Regions from separate parts of the Luteibacter mycovicinus genome, predicted to be linked through region 2. Evidence: predicted binding sites of a transcription regulator. Region 2 holds the regulator's gene; the other holds the start of a gene.
What was found. The regulator FliA, encoded in region 2, starts transcription of late flagellar genes. The targets are predictions, from matches to a motif close to TAAAGTTTNNCNNNCNNNGGCCGATAA.

Region 1 (10,333 bases), 2.6 Mb from region 2:
ACCGGTGCCGCCGGTGCCGCCCGCTCCGCCGCCGCCCGCTCCACCACCGGCGGTACCCCCGGTGCCTGCGCCACCCGTACCGCCGCCGTTGTCGCCGGCGCCGCCGGTACCTCCCGTGCCGCCACCGTTATCGCCGCCACCGCCGGTTCCACCTTGCCCGCTCGGATTGACACTGGTACCCGACCCGCCGCCGGAACGCGTCGAACCATGACCGCTGCATGCCGTCATCGACACCGCGCCTGCGAGCAGGCAGCTGACGAAGAAAGTACGGGTAAGAACCTTGCTGAATTTGTGCTCGCTCATGATTCACTCCTCGAGCGCACAGCGCTCTGGGTAGCGCCCCCTGCCATGTGGGAGCTGAACATCGAATGTGACCCACGTCACAGCCGGTGAATTCATGAGACTCGCAGGCCCTGCGCTGAAATACGCAAAATTGGCGGATAAACGGGCATCTTCAACGCGATTTCGGCCAAATGTCGACGGGCGCCAAAGCCACGACGCGCTGGATCGAGCGAAACGCGAAATTCGTGTAAGCGGCGTTTTTTCTGTCGGAAAATCGGCTGGCGGATGGGAGAAGCGACGTGTTCTTCGTCGGGCTCGGCTTCGCCGTCGCAATTCACCGGGCCACAAAAAAACGCCCCGGCAAGCCAGGGCGTTTCCGTGAAACCGAAGCCGGTCTTTGAGCCGCTTTTAGTGCACGGTGAAAAGCTTATCGAAGCCAGCGATGCGCAGCGTATTACGCAGGTCGGCACCGGCGTTGACGATGCGGATCTCGGCGCGGTCGCCGCCGGCGTGCTCGCGCAGAAGCATCAGCATGCCCAGCGCGGAGCTGTCCATGCTGGTGACCTGCTCAAGGTCCAGCACGTAGCTGCGGGCCGCTGCCACGTCGCCCAGGCAGGCATCGTGGAAGGCACGATGGATGGAGAAGTCGAAGCGCTCGCCCAGGTGCAGGGTCAGGCAGCCGTGATCGGTATCGTTGTGGACGTTGATGGCCATGGTGTCTTCCCTCAGAACAGGTCGATGTCGCCGGCAGCCATCGACTGCTGGAGGGCGGGGCCGCGGGCACGCAGGCGGGCGCGTTCACGCTGTTCGGCCAGTCGCGAGCGGACGCGCTGGGCGCGGGCGCCGAGCTCGGACGGATCGGACGGCGCGCAGGCGAGTTCTTCGATGTCACGTGTGCAGTCGGCGGTGATTTCCTGCAGCTCGACAAGACGCGAGCGCGTCTGGTGCAGCAGCTGGCTGAGGATATCCTCGAACTGCAGGGAGCGGATGGTCGTCGAGACGTCCGTGCCGAGGCCGCGGTTGATCATGGCCGCCTCGTCCGCCGCGGCGCTGGTGCGCTGGTTGGACTCGGTGATGGTCGACATCATCTGGTCGATGTCGCCCTTGGCCGACAGCGCCACGTTCATGTCCTGCGAGGCCATGTGGCCGACCAGCTCGCGCAGCTGTTCCATCGCGGTGCGCGAACGCTCCACGTGGGTACCGATCTTTTCGTTGAACTGGTTGCTGTGCTGGGCGAGGTTGCGGATCTCGCCGGCCACCACCGCGAAGCCGCGGCCGGACTCACCGGCACGTGCCGCTTCGATGGCCGCGTTCAGCGCCAGCAGGTTGGTCTCTTCGGCGATCGTGTTGACGTTCTTCAGCAGCGCGAACACGGCGTCCATTTCCTTCGCCATGCCATCGATGCGGTAGACGATGCGCAGGCTCTCGCGCGACAGCTGGACGATCAGGCCGACGAAATGCTCGAGCAGTCCGGCGGTGCGATCGGCGAAGTCCTGCACCGAGATGCCCTGGCCGCCGCTTTCGATGATCTGGCTGAGCAGCTTCTGCTGCTTGCCGGTCTTGTGCGACAGGCCGTTGAAGCCGCCGCCCAGTTCGGCGACCGCGTCGCGGACCAGGTCGAGTGCCTGATGGAGTTCGCGGCTGGCGTGACCGAGCTCGTCGACGATGGCGCTGCGAACGTCTTCCATCGCTTCGCGCACGGACGCTTCGTCGTTGGATGCCGTCGAGCTGAGCACGACCTCGACGTCGGGCAGCGGTGCGGGCACGAGGCTGATCGCGATCCAGGTGGCCGTCAGCAGCGCCACGACGACCGGGGCGACCCAGGCGGCGTGGAACACCAGGACGGTGACCAGGGCGATGGCACTGGCGATGAAGCCGATGCTGCGTTCGTTCTTGGGATTGACCATGATGACGTCTCGTTCTTCAGGTGCCGACGCGCGCGGCGGCGGAAACGGGGGTTTGGGCGAGCGCGAGCAAGCGCGCGGCGATGGCGTCCAGCGGCAGCATCTCGCTGGCGGCACCGGCTTTCCAGGCGGCACCCGGCATGCCCCAGACGACCGAACTGGCTTCGTCCTGGACCAGCGTGGGTGCGCCGATTTCTTTGAGTTCACCGAGGCCGCGTGCACCGTCATCGCCCATGCCGGTCAGCAGCACGCCGATGGTGGCGGCACCGACGCTGGCGGCCATGGAGCGGAACAGCACGTCGACCGCCGGCTTGTGGCGATTGACCGGGGGGCCGTCGTGCAGACGACACACGTGCCTGGCCCCGTCCCACATCACGAGGAGGTGCTGGCTGCCCGGCGCGATGTACGCGTGGCCAGGCTGGATCGGCTGCCCGTCGCGGGCCTCGCACACGCGCATCGCCGAGCAGGTATCCATGCGCGCGGCGAACGGACCGCTGAACGCGGCCGGGATGTGCTGGGTAATGACGATGGGTGGTGCGGTCGGCGGCATGGCCGCGAGCACCACACGAATGGCCTCGGTACCGCCGGTGGAGGCACCGATGGCGATGATGCGCGTGCCGCCACGACTGCCGGCGGTCTGTGCGCGCGGCAGCACCGCGTCGGCGGAAAGGCGCGGCGGCACTTCGAGGCGAGCGGCGTCGTGACGCGGTTCGTGGCGCGGATGATCCAGCTGCATCACCTCGGAGCGCTCGCGCGGCTTGGCGCCGGCGGCAAGGCGAACCTTGGCGCAGATCTCCGGCGCGTGCTCCATGAAGGTGTTGGCGAGGTCCGCCGACGGCTTGGTGAAGAAGTCGATGGCACCGAGTTCGAGCGCGCGCAGCGTGACGTCCGCGCCCTTCTCGGTCAGCGTCGACACCATCACCACCGGCATCGGACGCAGGCGCATCAGGTTTTCGAGGAAGGTCAGGCCATCCATGCGCGGCATCTCGACGTCGAGCGTGAGCACGTCGGGATTGAGCTGCTTGATCTTCTCACGCGCGATCAGCGGGTCCGCGGCGGTACCGACCACCTCGATGCCCGGATCGGACTCGAGCATGGTCGACAGCACCTTACGCACCAGGGCCGAATCGTCGACGATGAGAACGCGTACTTTCTGCATGGGCTCTGGCAACTCGGGTGGCGTAACGTCCCTGTCGGTGGACCGACCGGCACTGAATGTCTTGAGGAAAGCTTTCCGCGCGGCGCGTCAGAAAAGCTCCACCTCTCCCTTTATCGGATCGTCAGCCAATCGCTTGAGGTATCGTTTCTCGCGATCGGCAAGATTGTTGTCGTGTGCGGCACGCAGCTGGCGCACACGCACCTTGCCGCTGACCGGGAAGAACTGCACCTGACGCGGGTAGATGTCGCCGACGTCGGCCGCGCAGAGGCGCAGCTTCTCGGTGGCGATATAGCGCTGCACGAAGGCGATATTGCGCTGACCGATATCGGTCATGGTCGCCAGCACACGCCCGCCGCCGAAGATCTTCACTTCGAGATCGTCACGACGGCCGCCGGCTTTGAGGATCGAGTTGATCAGCTGCTCCATCGCGTCGTTGCCGTAACGCGCGGCACGACCGACGGTGGAACTCCAGCTGTCACGCTCGCCCGCGGGCTCGGGCAGCATGAAATGGTTCATGCCGCCGATGCGCTGTTTCGTGTCGCGCACGCAGGCCGACACGCACGATCCCAGTACGGTGGAGATCATTTCTTCCTGCGTGCTGACGTAGTATTCGCCAGGCAGAATCTTGACCGTCACCACTTCCTGCGCGGGATCCCAGAACCGGCGGACGTGTTCGAATCCCGGCAGCACACTCTTTGGATCGAAGCCGACGAACGTGCGTGGCAGGGTCGCGAACGCGTCTGTCATGTGCGTTTCCGATAAACGGTTCGACCGATGAGGTCGAAGTCTTCGGACAGTCCGTACATGGATTCCGAGTGACCGAGGAAAAGGTAGCCGCGGCTTTCCAGCATGCCGGCATAACGGGAGAACAGGCGCTGCTTGGTCGGCTTATCGAAATAGATGACGACGTTGCGGCAGAAAATGGCGTCGAACTTGCCCTGCATGGGCCAGTCGTGAAGCAGGTTGAGCGGCTGGATGGTGACGAGCTCGCGCAGGCGCGGGTGCACCTGGGCGAAACCGTCGAACGAGCCTTCGCCGCGCAGGAACCAGCGCTTGCGACGCGCTTCGCTCACGCCCGTCAGGCGGTCGACCGGGTAGACGCCTTTGCGCCCGAATTCCAGCGCCTGCGGTGACAGGTCGGTCGCGAGAATCTTCGCGTCGATGTTGACGCCCATCCGCTCCATGGCCTCGGCCAGCACCATGGCGATGGCGTACGGTTCTTCGCCCGTGGAGCAACCGGCCGACCAGATGCGCAGGCGTCCACCGTTGCGCTTTTCTTCAAGCCAGCGTGGCAGGAGCTCGTCCACGAGCAGGTCGTAATGGTGCATCTCACGGAAGAACGAGGTGACGTTGGTGCTGATGCAGCTGGCCAGTTCACCCAGTTCGCCGTCCGGATCGCGACGAAGCAGATCGCAGTACGCCGAGAAACCGTCGAGGCGAAGCGTGCGCAGCCGGCGGAGCAGACGCCCCTGGACGAGCTGGCGCTTGTGCTCGCCTAGCGAGATACCGCAATGCTGAAGCACGAAGTCGCGAAGGAAGGCGAAGTCCGCGTCGCCCAGGCTCGGGCCCGCTGCGCTCGCCGGTACGACGCTGTCGCCGTTGTTGACGAGCGCATTCATCGATCAGAACTCCTTCCACACGCCGGAGTCAGCCGACTCGGCGGGACGCGACGGTCGCACGGGGGCGGCCGGCGTGCTGCGCACCGCGGCGAACACCGTTTCCATCTCTTCCTGCGTGGCGTCCTTGCGCGGCGCCCTGGCGGCCGGCGCGGAAGCCACTGTACCGGTGACCTGGAAGAACGACACCTGACGGCTCAGCTCGGTCGCCTGCTCGTGCATGGCACGGGCGGCGGCGGCGGATTCTTCCACCAGTGCGGCGTTCTGCTGGGTCATCTCGTCCATCTGCAGCACGGCGTGGTTGACCTGGTCGATACCGGCCGACTGCTCGGAGCTGGCGGCGGCGATCTCGGCGACGATGTCGGTCACTTTCTTCACGCTCTCGACGATCTCGGCGAGCGCCTTACCGGACTGGTCGACCAGCTCGGAACCGGCCTTGACCTTGCTCGCGCTGTCGTTGATGAGGCCCTTGATCTCCTTGGCCGCACCCGCCGAACGCTGGGCGAGGTTACGCACCTCGGTAGCGACCACGGCGAAGCCGCGACCCTGCTCACCCGCACGCGCGGCTTCCACCGCGGCGTTGAGCGCCAGCAGATTGGTCTGGAAAGCGATTTCGTCGATGAGGCTGACGATGTCGGAAATCTTCTTGCTGGAGCTGTTGATCTCGCGCATGGCGACAACGGTCTGGGCAACGACTTCGCCGCCCTTCTCCGCCTGCTCACGTGCACCGCGGGCCAGCTGGTTGGCGTGGCTGGCGTTCTCGGCGTTCTGCTTGACGGTCGAGGTCATTTCTTCCATCGACGAAGCGGTTTCTTCCAGGCTGGACGCCTGTTCCTGCGTGCGCTGCGAGAGGTCGTCGTTACCGCGCGAGATCTGCTGCGCGGCGGTGCTGACCGACGAGGAACCGTGACGCACTTCGGTGACGATGGCGCTGAGGCGCTCGTCCATCGCGCGGAACGCGCCCTGCAGCTGGCCGAGTTCGTCCTGACGGGTGACCTGCACGTCGTGACCCAGCTTGCCTTCGGCAATCTGGTTGGCGACGTTCACGGTGACCGACAGCGTGCGGAGGATCGAGCGGATCACCAGCACGCCGATCAGCAGGCTGACGATCAGGCCGAGCGACAGCGCAATGATGCAGAAGGCACGGATCGTCTTGTACTGGGCTGCCTGCTTTTCGTAGATCGCCGCGGCCTCGTCGCGCTTGGCGGTGACCAGCTTGGCGAGCTGCGCCTGACGATCCATGAGGATCGGGCGGACGGACATCTCCATGACGTCGAGCGCGCCCTCGTCACCCTGCTTGAGGGCGTCGAGCATGTCGTTCTTGGCCGAGTTGTACTCGTCGTTGGACGACTGCCAGCGGTCGTAGAGCTTCTTGATCTCCGGCGACATCGGCATCTTTTTGTAGTCGTCCTTCAGCTTGGCCATCTCGTCCTGGAGCTTCTGGAACTCGGCAAGCTTCTGGTTGACCTGATCCTTCTCGGACACCTTCGCCGCGGCTTCACCCATGACCACGAAGGCCATCAGGGCGCGCGTGCTCACCTGGCTGAGCATCTCGGACGGAACGAGTTCTTCCTCGTAGACCTTGCGCAGGCCTTCGTTCTGAAAGTACATGGCACCGAGGCCGACGGCGGCGCCGCCGATCAGCATGACGCCCAAAAGACCGAGCACACCGTAAAGGCGTCCACGGACGGTCAGGGCGGGCATCTTGAACTTGAACTTATTCATTGCGATTCCAATCGGCAAAGTGCGGCAGTGGCAAACCGGGCATCTCACGCCACGGCGACCGAAGCCGCCACGGCGCCTCTACGCTCAGGCGACGGCTTTGACGTCGGTGGAAGCCAGCGCGGCTTCCAGCATCTGGGCGTCCTGCGGCTGCAGGAGACGGTCGACGTCGAGCAGCAACACCATGCGCTCGCCGACGGACGTGAGGCCCTTCAGGTATTCGGTATCGACGGTGGTGCCCATGTCGGGAACCGGACGGATGCCGCCGGGAGCGACCTCCACCACGTCGGAGACGGCATCGACCACCACGCCGAACTGGCGACCGTTGACCATGACGATGACGGTCACGGTGGTGGCGGTGTATTCCTCGCGCGCCAGATTGAAGCGCAGGCGAAGATCGAGCACCGGCACGATCGCGCCGCGCAGGTTCAGCACACCCAGCACATAGGACGGTGCCTGCGGGATGCGCGTCACCGGTGTCCAGCCGCGGATTTCGCGGACGGCGAGGATATCCACCGCGTATTCCTCGTTACCGAGGTTGACGGTCAGGTACTGCGCGGCCTCGTCGGACGCGTCGATGGCGGTATTGGCTGCTTGATTCATGTCGTTCCCACGGCGGATCGGATCGGCGGTTCGGGACCCCTTCCCTTGGGGTATCGGCTATTCCGGTGGGGACTTGAGGGGCAATTTTGCGGTGCCGCATCCGGTGGGGTGTGGGGCGTGATGGGGCGGGATGGGCGGGGATGGGGAGACGGAATGGGGAACCGGGGCGTGCCGCTTCATTGCTTTGTCGGCTTTTCGCGCGCAGGGCGCGCTCCTACCGCGCGGCGGTACCGCACGGGCTTACCGGTTGGGGCACCGCGCGGCGGGGATGGCCGGCGGTTGTAGGAGCGCGCCTTGCGCGCGACCCCGTTCAACCCACGGCGATCAGGCCGCCTTGCGACGCGCCTGCAGACGCACCAGCCCGGCGACGTCGGCGATCAGCGCGACGGAGCCGTCAGCCAGGATCGTCGCGCCGGAGATACCGGTGACCCGGCGATAGTTGGCTTCCAGCGACTTCACCACCGCCTGCTGCTGGCCGATGAGTTCGTCGACGAACAGACCGATGCGACTGCCCTCGCCTTCCACCACGATGACGATACCGTCGTCGATGGCACGGCGCTGACCGGCGCAGCCGAACGCGTCGAACAGCCGCACGATGGGCAGCCAGTGATCGCGGAAGCGGAACAGCTCGCCGCCGCCCGCCACGCTGCGAATCGCATCCGGCTTCACCTGCACGGATTCGACGATGGAAACCAGCGGCACGATGTAGGTTTCTTCACCCACCGCGGCCGTCAGGCCGTCGATGATCGCCAGCGTCAGCGGCAAGGTGATGGTGAAGGTGGTGCCTTTGCCCTCGACGCTGCGGATACTGACCGTACCGCCCAGGTCCATGACGTTGCGACGGACCACGTCCATGCCCACGCCGCGGCCCGAGAGGTCGGTCGTGGCGGCGGCGGTGGAGAAGCCCGCTTCGAAGATGAGGTCGGCCACGGCGTCGTCGGACATGTGATCGCCCGAGGCGATGATGCCGCGCGAGACCGCCTTGGCGACGATGGCCTCGCGATTCAGACCCGCGCCGTCATCGGCCACTTCGACCACGATGGAACCGCCGCGGTGGAAGGCTTCCATGCGCAGCGTGCCCGTATCGCCCTTACCAGCGGCCTGGCGTTTAGCCGGTACTTCGAGGCCATGGTCGATCGCGTTGCGGACCAGATGCACCAGCGGGTCGCCGATCTTCTCCAGCACCGTCTTGTCGAGTTCGGTGGTTTCGCCGCGCATGTCGAGCACGACTTTCTTGTCGAGCTTCTGCGCGAGGTCGCGGACCAGACGCGGGAAGCGGTTGAACACCGTGCTGATCGGCAGCATGCGGATGCTCATGACGCTTTCCTGCAGTTCGCGCGTATGGCGACCCAGCTGGGCCAGCCCCTGGCGGAACATTTCCAGCTGCGAGGCGTCCACACCGTCGTTGAACTGGGTCAGCATCGACTGCGTGATGACCAGTTCGCCGACGAGATTGATCAGGGTGTCGATCTTTTCGATGCCGACGCGAACCGAGCTCGACTCGCTGTTGACGGCGGGCTCGCGCACGGCACGGGGGGCGGCCGGGGCCGCGGCCACGGCGGCAACCGGTGCGGCGGCGACCGGCGCGGCCGCGGCGATGCGCGGCGTCGCCGTCAGCTCGCAATCGCCATCGACCCAGTCGAATACACCTTCGACGGCGGCACGTTTGGCACCGGCGGCGAGATGGAGTGTCCAGCCGAGGTAGGACGACTCGGCGTCCATATCGGCCAGCGCGGGAAGCTTGCTCGCGTCGCAGGTGACCGAGAGCGGGCCCATGGCCTCGAGCTCACGGAACATGCGCGCGGGATCGTTACCGGTCTTGAGCAGGTAATCGAACGGACGGAACGCGATGTCCCAGCCTTCGATCGCCTCGACCGGCGCGGCGGCCTTGACCGCCACCGGTGCCGCCACAGGCGCACCGGAGACCATCGCCGAGAGTTCCGCCAGCAGGGCCTGGCTCTCCGCCGTGGCGGCCGGCTGGCCGGCCATCGACAGCGACAGCATGTCGCGCACGGTATCGCCCGAGCGCAGCAGCAGCTCCACGACGGCCTTTTCCATCGGACGGCGGCCGCTGCGGACCTCGTCCATCAGGTTTTCGGCCACGTGGGTAAACGCCGCCACATCGGTGAAGCCGAACGTGGCCGCGCCGCCCTTGATCGAGTGGGCGGCACGGAACACGACGTTGATCAGTTCCGGATCCTCGGCGCCTTCGTCCAGCGCGAGGAGCGCCTGCTCCATGGCGTCGAGACCGTCGAGGCTCTCTTCGTGAAACGCCTTGTGGAATTGCGCCAGATCGACTTTGGACATGGAAGTAACCCTGGATTACCGGAACTTGAGGAAGAGCCGTTTACGAAGAATCAGCCGAGCACGCGGCCGACGGTAGCCAGCAGCTGTTCCGGATCGAACGGCTTGACCAGCCAGCCGGTCGCGCCAGCCGCCTTGCCTTCCATCTTCTTTTCCGGATTGGACTCGGTGGTCAGCATGAGGATCGGCACGCCACGGTAGTCCGGACGGGTGCGGATCTCGCGGACCATCGTGATGCCGTCCATCACCGGCATGTTCACGTCGGCCAGGATCAGGTCGAACTTGTGCACGGCAGCCGAATCGAGCGCCGCCTGGCCGTTATCGGCTTCTTCGACGTCGTGGCCGGCGCCACGCAGGGTGAAAGCAACCATGCTGCGCATGGAGGCCGAGTCGTCTACCGCAAGAATCTTAGCCATCGAAGCACCTTCAGTTCACGCCGGCGCGAGCCGGCAGTTCAATCAAGCCGTTGAGACCCAGCACGGCCACGCCGCGCTGGAGGGAGTCGCTGACGCCCGTCCAGGTGACCGGATGCCCCGCCGCCTTTGCGTCGCGGGAAAACGCGGCGAGCAGCTGCAGGGCGGCGGTGTCCACCTGGACCACCGCGCCGCCGTCGATCTCGACCGAGCCGCCGGTGGCGAGCGCCGCCAACAGGGTATCGCGCAGCGCAGGCGCCGCGGCGATGCGCAGGTCGGCATCGAGCGTGAGCGGCGCGCTGGTCGCGTCTTTGGAGGATTTCTTCGCCA
Region 2 (10,333 bases):
GCGCAGGCCATCGACAACGCGATCCGTGCCTACGCGCCGCTGGCGCCGCAGACCGCGATCCTGACCAAGCTCGACGAGGCCCCGCTGATCGGCGGTGCCCTGTCGGCCGTCATCCGCCACGGACTGCCGCTGGACTACAGCACGGATGGCCAGCGCGTGCCGGAAGACATCGCCTCCGCGGATGCGCGCAAACTCGTCTGCCTGGCCGCTCAACTCGTCAAGCAGCGCACCGACGAACCGGACGACGCGATTCTCGCCGACCGTTTCGGCTTCTCCACCGCGCCAGCCATCGCCTGACACCGGGAACTGAAGTAACGTGACCACGGCATCCGCATCCGCACACCCCTTCACGGCAGTGAATTCCTTCATGAACACACACGTCGATTCCACCCAGGCTGCTGGGCTCAACTGGCTCGCCGACCGTCGTCCCACGCGCAGCATCGCGGTGGCGGGCGGCAAGGGCGGCGTGGGCAAGACCACGGTGGCGGTCAACCTCGGCATGGCGCTCGCGATGGGCGGCCGTGACGTGGTCCTGCTGGACGCGGATCTGGCCATGGCGAACATCGATGTGCTGCTGGGCCTGCAGCCCACGCGCCATCTGGGCCACATGCTCGAAGGCGAGTGCCGCATCGAGGACCTGATCCTCCACGCCAACCACGGCCTGAAGGTGATCCCGGCGACCTCGGGCGCGCGCCGCATGGCGCAGCTGCCGAATATCGAGCACGCCGCCGTGATCCGCGCCTTCGACGAATACCCGGTCGCCCCCGAATATCTGATCGTCGACACCGCCGCCGGCATCTCCGACAGCGTGTCGATGTTCGCGGCAGCCTCCGACGAAGTGGTGGTCGTGGTCTGCGACGAGCCGGCCTCGCTGACCGACGCCTACGCGCTGATCAAGGTGATGAGCCGCGAGTTCGACGTGAACCGCTTCCGCATCGTCGCCAACATGGTCCGCCATGCGCAGGAAGGCCGTCAGCTGTTCGAGAAGCTGGCCCGCGTGACCAACCGCTTCCTGGACGTGTCCCTGGATTTCATGGGCATGGTTCCGCACGACGAGTACCTGCGTCAGGCCATCCGCCGTCAGGCGGCCGTGGTCGACGCCTGGCCGAGCAGCCGCTCGGCGGTGGGATTCAAGAATCTGGCCCGGTCGGTCGATACATGGGGTGAACCCGAACCCCGGGTGCAGGGTCGCATCGGCTTTTTCGCCGAACGGAACCACATGGGGGGAGGGCTGCCGCTGTGAGTGTCGCTAGCGAATACCTTGAAATCACTAGAGTTCCAGCGGATCAACTGGTTAAAACGCATGCACCCCTGGTGCGCCGGATCGCCTATCACCTGATGGGCCGCCTGCCGCCAAGCGTGGACGCGAATGACCTCATGCAGGCCGGAATGATCGGACTGCTCGAGGCCGCAAGAAATTACTCGCCGACTCGCGCGGCCAGCTTCGAGACCTATGCGGGCATCCGCATTCGTGGCGCCATGCTGGACGAACTGCGCAAGACGGACTGGACCCCGCGCTCCGTCCACCGGAAGTTGCGCGAGGTGGCTGAAGTAACGAGGCAGATCGAGAACGAAACGGGTGGCGACGCCGAAGACGCGGAAGTGATGAAGCGGCTGGGTATCGACGCCATGGAGTACAACCAGATTCTGGCCGACGCGGCGAGCGCGCGGTTGCTGAGCCTCACGGCGCCGGAAGGCGACGAAGGCGCGGCGATCGACGTCGCGGACCCCGACGCCTCGGGCCCGGAGGGCAACTTCGAGAAGAACGGCCTGCGCGACGCGCTGGCGCAATCGATCGACGGCCTGCCGGAACGCGAGAAGCTGGTGATGTCGCTGTACTACGATGAAGAGCTCAACCTGAAAGAAATCGGTGTGGTACTGGGTGTGAGCGAGTCGCGCGTGTGCCAGATCCATGGCCAGGCCCTGATTCGCCTGCGTGCACGCATGACGGGTTGGAAAGACAAGCAGTGACGGCATCGCGGTGCCGTCGCCGGTAAAGAAAAAGCACGTGGCGGAGAGCAGTTTTGGACAAGAACATGAAGATCCTCGTGGTGGACGACTTTTCCACCATGCGGCGCATCGTCAGGAATCTCCTGGTCGAGTTGGGTTTCACCAACACGCTCATCCAGGAAGCCGAAGACGGTAACGCGGCCCTCGCGTTGCTGCGCTCGCAGCCGATCGACCTCGTCGTCACCGACTGGAACATGCCCAACATGACGGGCATCGACCTGCTTCGCGCCATCCGCGCCGATGCCGGTCTGAAGTCCTTGCCGGTGCTGATGGTGACCGCGGAGAACAACCGCGACCAGATCATCGCCGCCGCGCAGAGCGGTGTTAACGGCTACGTCGTCAAGCCTTTCACGGCGGTCACGCTGAAGGAAAAGCTCGACAAGATCTTCGAACGACTCGCCGCGGCTGCGGGCTAAGGGAATAACGATGAATACGATGCTCTCCCCCGGCCAAGAGGTCGTCCCCGAACTGCGCGAGCTGCTCGAGGCCGACGACGGCGCCGCGTTCGAAAAGGCACTCGACAACCTGATCCGCAGCCGCGAGCAGCACCTGTTCCTGGCGCTGGGCCACCTTGCGCGCGACCTGCACGAATCCGTGCGCCGCCTCGCTTCGGACATTTCGACCGACGGCGTGCCCGGCAACATGAGCGATGCGCGCAAGCATCTGCGTGACGTGCTCGAGATGAGCTCGACCGCGGCGCACCGCACGCTGGACTTCAGCGAAAAGCTGCGTCCGCAGGCCCAGGCGCTGGCGAAGCAGGCCGACGAAGTGCTGGTGCTCGATCATGCCGACCCGGCATTTGGCGCTAACGCGACGGCGCTTGCCGTGCGCGTGGGCGATTTCGCGCAGAGCTGCGACATCGGCCTGGGCGAAATGGTCGAAGCCCAGTCGTGGCAGGATCTTTCCGGTCAGCGCGTGGCGCAGGTCGAGGCGTTCATGGCCAAGGTCGAGTCGTCGCTGGTCGAGCTGGTCCGTCTGACCGGGTCGCTCGCGGGCGGCAATGCGCCGGCCGCGGACAAGGTCAGCCAGGACGAAGTGGATCGCCTCCTCAGCGAATTCGGATTCTGAGCCCGCTATGAGCGTGGAGCTGGACAACGAGCTGCTCAACGTCTTCCTGATCGAAGCGCGCGAACTGCTCGAGAGCCTGGGCGAGCAGCTCGTGGATCTCGAAGCGTCGCCGAACGACACGGAGCTGCTGAACGCGGTCTTCCGTGCGTTCCACACCGTGAAGGGCGGTGCGGGCTTCCTTGGGCTCAATCCCATGGTGGAGCTGTGCCATCGTGGCGAAGATCTTCTGAACGAAGCGCGTAACGGCACGATCGTGCTCAACGCCGCCTTCATGGATGCGCTGCTCGAGTCGCTCGACCTGCTCAACGACATGATGCGCGCCGCCGATGGCGGCGTGCCGATCGAGCCCGCGCCGCGTTCGCTGCTCGACCGGCTGCTGATTCCCGGTCGTGCCGTATCCGCGGCTCCCGTTGCCTTGGCGGTACCGGTCTCTTCGACGGTCGCGGCACCTTCCGCGCCGAAAGCGTACGACCCGATCGAAGATGAATTCGAGGCGATGCTCGACGCCGCGCGCACCGACCGCGCGCCGGCACCGGCCTCGTCCGCGACGATCAACGATGACGAGTTCGAAGCGCTGCTGGATTCGTTGTACGGCACGGGTGCGCCAGGCGCGGACAGCGCAGCGGTTTCCGCATCGGCACCGACGCCCGCACCCGTGGTCGCTGCCGCACCCTTGCCGTCGAGTAACGACGCGATCAGCGACGACGAATTCGAAGCCTTGCTGGATTCCCTTCACGGCACGGCAGCGCCGGGTGCGGTCGGTGGTGCGGCGGCCGTTGTCGCTTCCACGCCTGCGCTCGCCGTGGTTCCCGTCGCTGCACCCGCACCGCCCGCAGTGGCTGCTCCCGCAGCGAAGGTCGCGTCCGCCGCGGCTGGCGAAAAGCGCGCCGCGTCCGCCGCCGACACGACGGTTCGCGTCGACACGCATCGTCTCGACAGCCTGGTCGACGCCGCGGGCGAGCTCGTGCTCGTGCGCAACCGCCTCACCAGCCTCGCCCCGCGCGGTGGTAACGATCCGATGGAACGTGCCATCGGCGAGCTGGAGCGCGTGGCGGAAGACTTGCAGAATGCGGTGCTGCGCATGCGCATGCAGCCCGTCGGCAAACTGTTCTCCCGTTTCCCGCGCATCATTCGTGACCTCGCCCGCCAGCTCGGTAAAGAGATCGAACTCGTCACGGAAGGCGAAGAAACCGATATCGATCGCACCGTGGTCGAGGCGCTCGCCGATCCGCTCGTGCATTTGCTGCGTAACGCGGTGGATCACGGCATCGAGATGCCTGACGTGCGCGCGGCCGAAGGCAAGTCGCGTCTGGGCACGGTGCGCCTCGCCGCTGGCCAGTACGGCGACCGCATCGTCATTACCGTCACCGACGACGGCAAGGGCATGGATCCCGAGGTCCTGCGCCGCAAGGCCGTCGAAAAGGGCCTGATGGACGCCGAGCAGGCCGCGCGTCTGGACGAGCGCGAATGCTACGAAATCGTCTTCCGCCCGGGCTTCTCGACCGCCAGCACGGTGTCCGACATTTCCGGCCGCGGCGTCGGCATGGACGTGGTCAAGACCAAGATCGTCGAACTGGGCGGCACGCTGTCCATCGACTCGCGTGTCGGTCATGGCAGCACGGTACGCCTGTCGGTGCCGCTGACGCTGGCGATCATGCGCGTGCTGATGGTTCGCGTCGGTCATCGTCTGCTTTCGCTCCCGCTGTCCAATGTCACCGAAGTGTTCGAGCTCGTTCCCGGTCAGATCCAGGAGCTCGACGGCCGCATCGTCGCGTCGCACCGTCAGCGCGCCTTGCCGCTCGCCGACCTCGGTCACTGGGCCGGGGTGAGTGGGAAGGGCGGCCATGTCGTCGTCGTGCAGATCGGTCACCAGACACTGGGTTGCCTGGTCGACGAAGTGCTCGGCCGCGAAGACGTCATGGCCAAGCCGCTGGGCCCGTTCCTCAAGGACGTTCCAGGTGTCGCCGGGGCGACCATCACCGGTGACGGGCGTATCTCCCTCGTGCTCGACCTTGCCGGTCTGGCCGATGACAGTGGGCAGGTGCTGCCTTCATTGAGGATGGCTGTCTGACATGGATATCGTGAGCGTCGTCGGCACGATCCTGGCCTTCGTGGTCATCATCGTGGGGACCATCCTCAAAGGCTCGAGTCTCGATGCCCTGTGGAACCCGGCGGCGTTCGTCATCGTCTTCCTCGGCACCCTGGCCGCGCTGCTGGTGCAGACGCCGGGGCCGGTACTCAAGCGTGCGTGGAGCATGCTGCCGTGGGTGTATCGCCCGCCGGATATCGAATCGGAAAACCTCGTCAGCCGCATCGTCGGCTGGAGCGAGATATCCCGGCGCACCGGCCTGCTCGGGCTGGAACCTGCCATCGAGCGCGAATCGGACCCCTTCATCCGTAAGGGGCTTCAGCTTTTGGTGGATGGCACCGAGCCGGACGCCATGCGCTCCGTGCTCGAGGTGGAAGTGCTCGCACGCGAGCACAACGACATCGAAGCCGCCAAGGTGTACGAAAACGCCGGTGCGTACTCGCCGACGATGGGCATCATCGGTGCCGTCATGGGCCTCATGTCGGTCATGCAGAACCTGGCCGAACCGAGCAAGCTCGGCCACGGCATCGCGGCCGCCTTCGTCGCCACCATTTACGGTATCGGCCTGGCCAATCTGCTGGCGCTGCCCATGGCGTCACGCCTGAAAGGCCTGGCCCGTCAGCGGTCGCAGATGCGCGAGATCCTCGTCGAAGGCCTCGTCTCGATCGCCCAGGGCGATAACCCGCGGCACATCGAGAGCAAGCTTCAGGGGTTTCTCTCGTGAAGCGCCGCCACCACGAAGAGCACATCAATCACGAGCGCTGGGCGATCCCCTATGGCGATCTGATCACGTTGCTGCTCGCGTTGTTCGTGGTGATGTACGCGGTATCGGCCGTCAACGAAACCAAGTTCAAGGTGATGGCGCAGTCCATCAACGAAGCCTTCAACGGCACGGGCAAGGTGATCGAGCCGATCCGCGAGGCGACGCCCGCCGCGCAGGTGCCGTTGCCGAATCAGTCGCGTGCGCCGGCCGCCGCGCCCATCGCCCGCATCGACGTGCCCGTTCCGCCGCGCAACCTGCCGCTGCCCGGTCACGAAGGCGCCGCCGCCGAGCGTCAGGAAGCGGCCAGCACGAATACCGCGACGGCGGCGAACACCACGGTCGGCAAGACCGAGGACGCCAGCCTCAGCCAGATTTCCGACGAAGTGAAGCGGGCGATGAAGCCGCTGATCGACAAGAGTCTGGTCAACGTGCGGCAGACGCCGGACTGGCTCGAGATCGAGGTCAAGACCGACATGCTGTTCCCGGTCGGTGTCGCCAGACTGCAGGCGCCGGCCGATGACGTGCTGCGCAAGCTGGCCGGCATCCTCGCGCCGTTTCCGAACCCGATGCGTATCGAGGGCTATACGGATAACACGCCGATCGCCACGCCGACGTTCCCGTCCAACTGGGAGCTGTCCGCGGCACGCGCCGCTACCGTGGCGCGTCTGCTGACGACGACGGGTGTGGATCCGCATCGCGTGGGTATCGTCGGCTGGGGCGAGTTTCGTCCGATCGTGGCGAACGATACCGACGACGGACGCAACCGGAACCGCCGCGTGCTGATTGTCGTGATGAGCGACAAGGCGGCCCCGTCGCGTTTCTACAGCGATGCCGCGGCCGCGCCGGCCGGGGGAAATCGCTGATGATCACCTGGGCGGTCTCCAACCAGAAGGGCGGCGTCGGAAAAACCACGACCACGGTCGCGCTGGGCAGTCTGCTCGCCGCGTCCGGCAAGCGCACGCTGCTCATCGACATGGATCCGCATGCCTCGCTGTCCGGTTACATCGGCGTCGAAGGCGGGGCGCATGGCAGCGTCTACGATCTGTTCGGCATCGGTAACAGTGCGATGCCGCTGCCGGTGCGCACGCTGGTGCACGCCACGCAGTGGGACCGGTTGAGTGTGCTGCCTGCGTCGCCCGCGATGATCACGCTGGACCGTCAGCTGGGTACGCGTCCGGGTATGGGGCTGGTGCTTACCCAGGCGCTCGCCGAGCTCGCGCCCGACTTCGACCATGTGCTGCTCGATTGCCCGCCCACGCTCGGCGTGCTGATGGTCAACGCACTGGCGGCGAGCGATCGTCTGCTGGTGCCGACACAGACCGAAGCACTGGCGCTGGCCGGTCTCGAGCGCATGCTGCGCAGCCTGTCGATGATCGAGCGCTCGCGCGGTCGTCCGCTGCCACGCACGATTGTGCCGACGATGTTCGATTCGCGGACGCACGCCTCGCGCGTCTGCCTGGATCAGTTGCGCGAGCAATACGGCGACAGCGTCAGTCAGGCCGTCATTCCTACCGATACGCAGATCCGCGAAGCCAGTGCGGCCGGTGTGCCGCTCGCCTCGTGGCCGGCCGCACGTCGCGGCGGTCTGGCGTATCGCCAGTTGCTCGATGAATTGCTGGCGCCTCCCGCGGTTGATGCCGCTTCCACCGTTGCGTCGGCCACCGCGCCCGCGACGGATGCCGCCGCGTGATGCGCGCCATGCAGGATGCCGAGCAGATCGTCGCCGACTATCTTGCCGAGCTGCTCACGCCTGCGGCGGTGCCGGCCGTGGTGCCTCCGAACGAAGTCAAAGTGGTGGCCATCGAGACCTGGCGCAACGCGTCGTCCGAGTCCGCTGCGCCGGTCGTCGACAACCGTTACCTGCTTTGCGTTGCCGCCGGCGTCAAGCTGGCCGTGCCGATGGCCGACGTGAGTCACGTCCTGCCCATACCGCCTTTGTCGCCGCCCAATGTACCGAACCCGGTATGCCTCGGGCGCTGGCGTCATCCCAGCGGTGAAGCGCGGGTCGCGGATCTGGCGGCGATCATCTCGCCGGATATGGCGGGAGCGCTGTCGTCATCGGTCGTTCTGCTCGGCCATCGCGGCTGGGCGATCGCCTGCATCGTCGTCGACGAGCCGGTGGAACTCGAGGCCGACGCCATCCAGTGGCGCACCGGCGCGACCACGCGGCCCTGGCTGGCCGGCATGTCGCAAGAACCCAAGTGCGGCGTGGTCAACACCACGGCGCTGATCGAATGGCTGGAAAAGGAGCTGGGTCCGTGACCGACTCGCAACACAACGCGCAGGGCGCCTGGCTGGGCTTTTCACTCAAGGGGCAGCGTTACGCCGTGGCGCTGAACAGCGTGCGCGAAGTCATCCGTCCGGGTGACATCACGCCGGTGCCGGGTGGTCCTGAAGACGTTCTCGGCATCGTCAACCTGCGCGGTCAGATCGTACCCGTGCTGGACGGCCGTCGCCGCTTCGGCCTCGACGGCGCACTCGAACCGGGCGCGGAAGACGCGCGCCGCGTCATCGTCTTCGAAGACAGCGGAACGGCGGTCGGCATGCTCATCGACGTGATCGGAGAGATGCTTCAGTTCGACGCCGACGAAGTCGACCCGCCACCGCCCGGCCGCGCGAACCGCCGCGACGACCCCGTCACCGGCGTCATCACCCGCGACGACGGCTTCATCGCCCTCGTCGACGTCCCCCGCCTCTGCCGCGCCTGACTGCGGCGGCAGAGGTTACCGCCCCCGCTCTTTGTAGGAGCCAGCCCTGCTGGCGACAGGCCTCCCACCACCGCACAAACCTGCATCTTCAGAATTCCCCCCCACTGAGTTACCGTGTCCCCGCTAACCCCGGAAGCCACCCCGCATGAACCCGATCGTCGGATACATCCTCATCGCACTCGCCGCCCTGAACCTGGTCGGCCTGCTGCTGGTGTTCCGCCGCCTCGGTAACGCGCCCGCGAAACCGGCACCCGCGCCCGTCACCGAACCCGTGCAGACTCCCGCACCGCTGGCCGAACCCGCCATCGATCCGACGGCGCTCAACACGATGCTTCGTCGCCTCGAGAATCGCCTTGGCGATATTGAAGAGCAGGTGCGTCGTGCGCCGACGGTGACGATTGCTTCCGAGCCGGGGAGCACGAGTGACCGGTCGCTGGCACTCGCGCAGCGACTGGCCCGGCAGGGGGCTTCGCCGAAGGACATTGCGGAGACATGTGGGATTTCGTTGACTGAGGCTGAGTTGCTGCATCGGTTGCATTCGGGGCGCTGATTTCAATTGCGTCACCGGGCGATCTGCGAACCTTGCAGATGCGGCTGAAAAACAATTCACCGCCGGCATATTGCTCTCGCAGCCGGAGGCGTTGCGTGATACTTGAACGACAGCCTCTTCTGCGATGTGACCCAACTTGTGAGTGAGCTCAAATCGATGCCTGGCATTCTGAGATTCCTGACGGCTATCTCCTTGGCATCGGGCGCTTTCGTGATCGCCACGATTCTGCCTGGGGGTGCCATGATCGGAGATCGCAGTATAGGTGCCCATGAGTGGTGGACGAACGGAAGCGGGGAGCTGTTCACACTGGCGATCAGCACCTTGGTCGGATCCGGAGTGATGATCCTCAAGCGTGCCCGGTTCAGCCGAGAGTGCTACCTGCTGGGATTTTTGCTTCTGTACCCATGCGCGTTCGCTGTCCAGGCCATCAATAGGATTCCCTTCGATGAGTGGGAAGTCGTTTCATCTCTATTGTTTGGCGTAGCGCAGCTGACGGCGATTGCTCTCTATTTCTACGTCAACCGGCGGGCGAAAGAGTATTTTTCTCGGCACGCTTGACCCGCACATTTTCCGCGTTCGTCCACCGATCGGCATTTCAATAAGGACGGAGACGCACGCGTGCGCTGATCCCGCGTCCTCCGATCATGTGGGTTCTTTTCCGACGGAGATTCGCACCGGCACGCCCTTGGCCGCGGGCGTCTTCGAATCCACGTCGTGGTACCACAAGGGCATAAGCGGGTTCATTTCCGGGTAGTACCCGCCGACGCAGCCCGAAGGCAGATTGAACGCCGTAACGGTGAGGCCTCCCACCGACCGTTCGGCGCCGTCGCCAGCATCGCCAACCAGCGTCACCACGTCACCCACGTGGAGCCCATCGCGCTCGATATCCTGCGGGTTCATCAGCAACACGGATCGCGAGCCCTCGAGCCCACGCAACCGGTCACTATGTCCGTAGATCGTCGTGTTGAACTGATCGTTGGACCGCATCGTGATCAGGTGGTACCGGCCAGGCGCGTCACCGACGCCGACGGCCGAGAGGACGGTCGGCGTGGTGAACCTTGCCTTGCCGGTCTCTGTTTTCCAGTCACGTTCACGCGCCGGATTCCCGCGATAGAAGCCGCCGGCATCGAACATGCGCGCGTTGT

Region 1: a site for FliA is predicted at 7,337-7,363, ahead of FA85_RS16345 (chemotaxis protein CheW). Genes of this name have one in related genera too.

What each region holds. Positions count from the first base shown of each region.
Region 1 is NZ_JQNL01000001.1:3,709,424-3,719,756, reverse strand. Features, by position in the region: gene FA85_RS21070 (collagen-like triple helix repeat-containing protein) at 1-303, opposite strand, end outside; gene FA85_RS16375 (STAS domain-containing protein) at 691-996, opposite strand; gene FA85_RS16370 (methyl-accepting chemotaxis protein) at 1,008-2,189, opposite strand; gene FA85_RS16365 (protein-glutamate methylesterase/protein-glutamine glutaminase) at 2,206-3,345, opposite strand; gene cheD (chemoreceptor glutamine deamidase CheD) at 3,433-4,092, opposite strand; gene FA85_RS16355 (CheR family methyltransferase) at 4,089-4,964, opposite strand; gene FA85_RS16350 (methyl-accepting chemotaxis protein) at 4,968-6,686, opposite strand; gene FA85_RS16345 (chemotaxis protein CheW) at 6,771-7,286, opposite strand; gene FA85_RS16340 (chemotaxis protein CheA) at 7,611-9,593, opposite strand; gene FA85_RS16335 (response regulator) at 9,644-10,006, opposite strand; gene FA85_RS16330 (STAS domain-containing protein) at 10,017-10,333, opposite strand, start outside.
Region 2 is NZ_JQNL01000001.1:1,111,674-1,122,006, reverse strand. Features, by position in the region: gene flhF (flagellar biosynthesis GTPase FlhF) at 1-297, shown strand, start outside; gene FA85_RS05065 (MinD/ParA family ATP-binding protein) at 368-1,243, shown strand; gene FA85_RS05060 (RNA polymerase sigma factor FliA) at 1,240-1,971, shown strand; gene cheY (chemotaxis response regulator CheY) at 2,025-2,426, shown strand; gene FA85_RS05050 (protein phosphatase CheZ) at 2,437-3,078, shown strand; gene FA85_RS05045 (chemotaxis protein CheA) at 3,086-5,149, shown strand; gene FA85_RS05040 (flagellar motor protein) at 5,151-5,891, shown strand; gene motD (flagellar motor protein MotD) at 5,888-6,793, shown strand; gene FA85_RS05030 (ParA family protein) at 6,793-7,620, shown strand; gene FA85_RS05025 (hypothetical protein) at 7,620-8,192, shown strand; gene FA85_RS05020 (chemotaxis protein CheW) at 8,189-8,638, shown strand; gene FA85_RS05015 (DUF2802 domain-containing protein) at 8,784-9,188, shown strand; gene FA85_RS05010 (hypothetical protein) at 9,291-9,746, shown strand; gene FA85_RS05005 (FdhF/YdeP family oxidoreductase) at 9,831-10,333, opposite strand, start outside.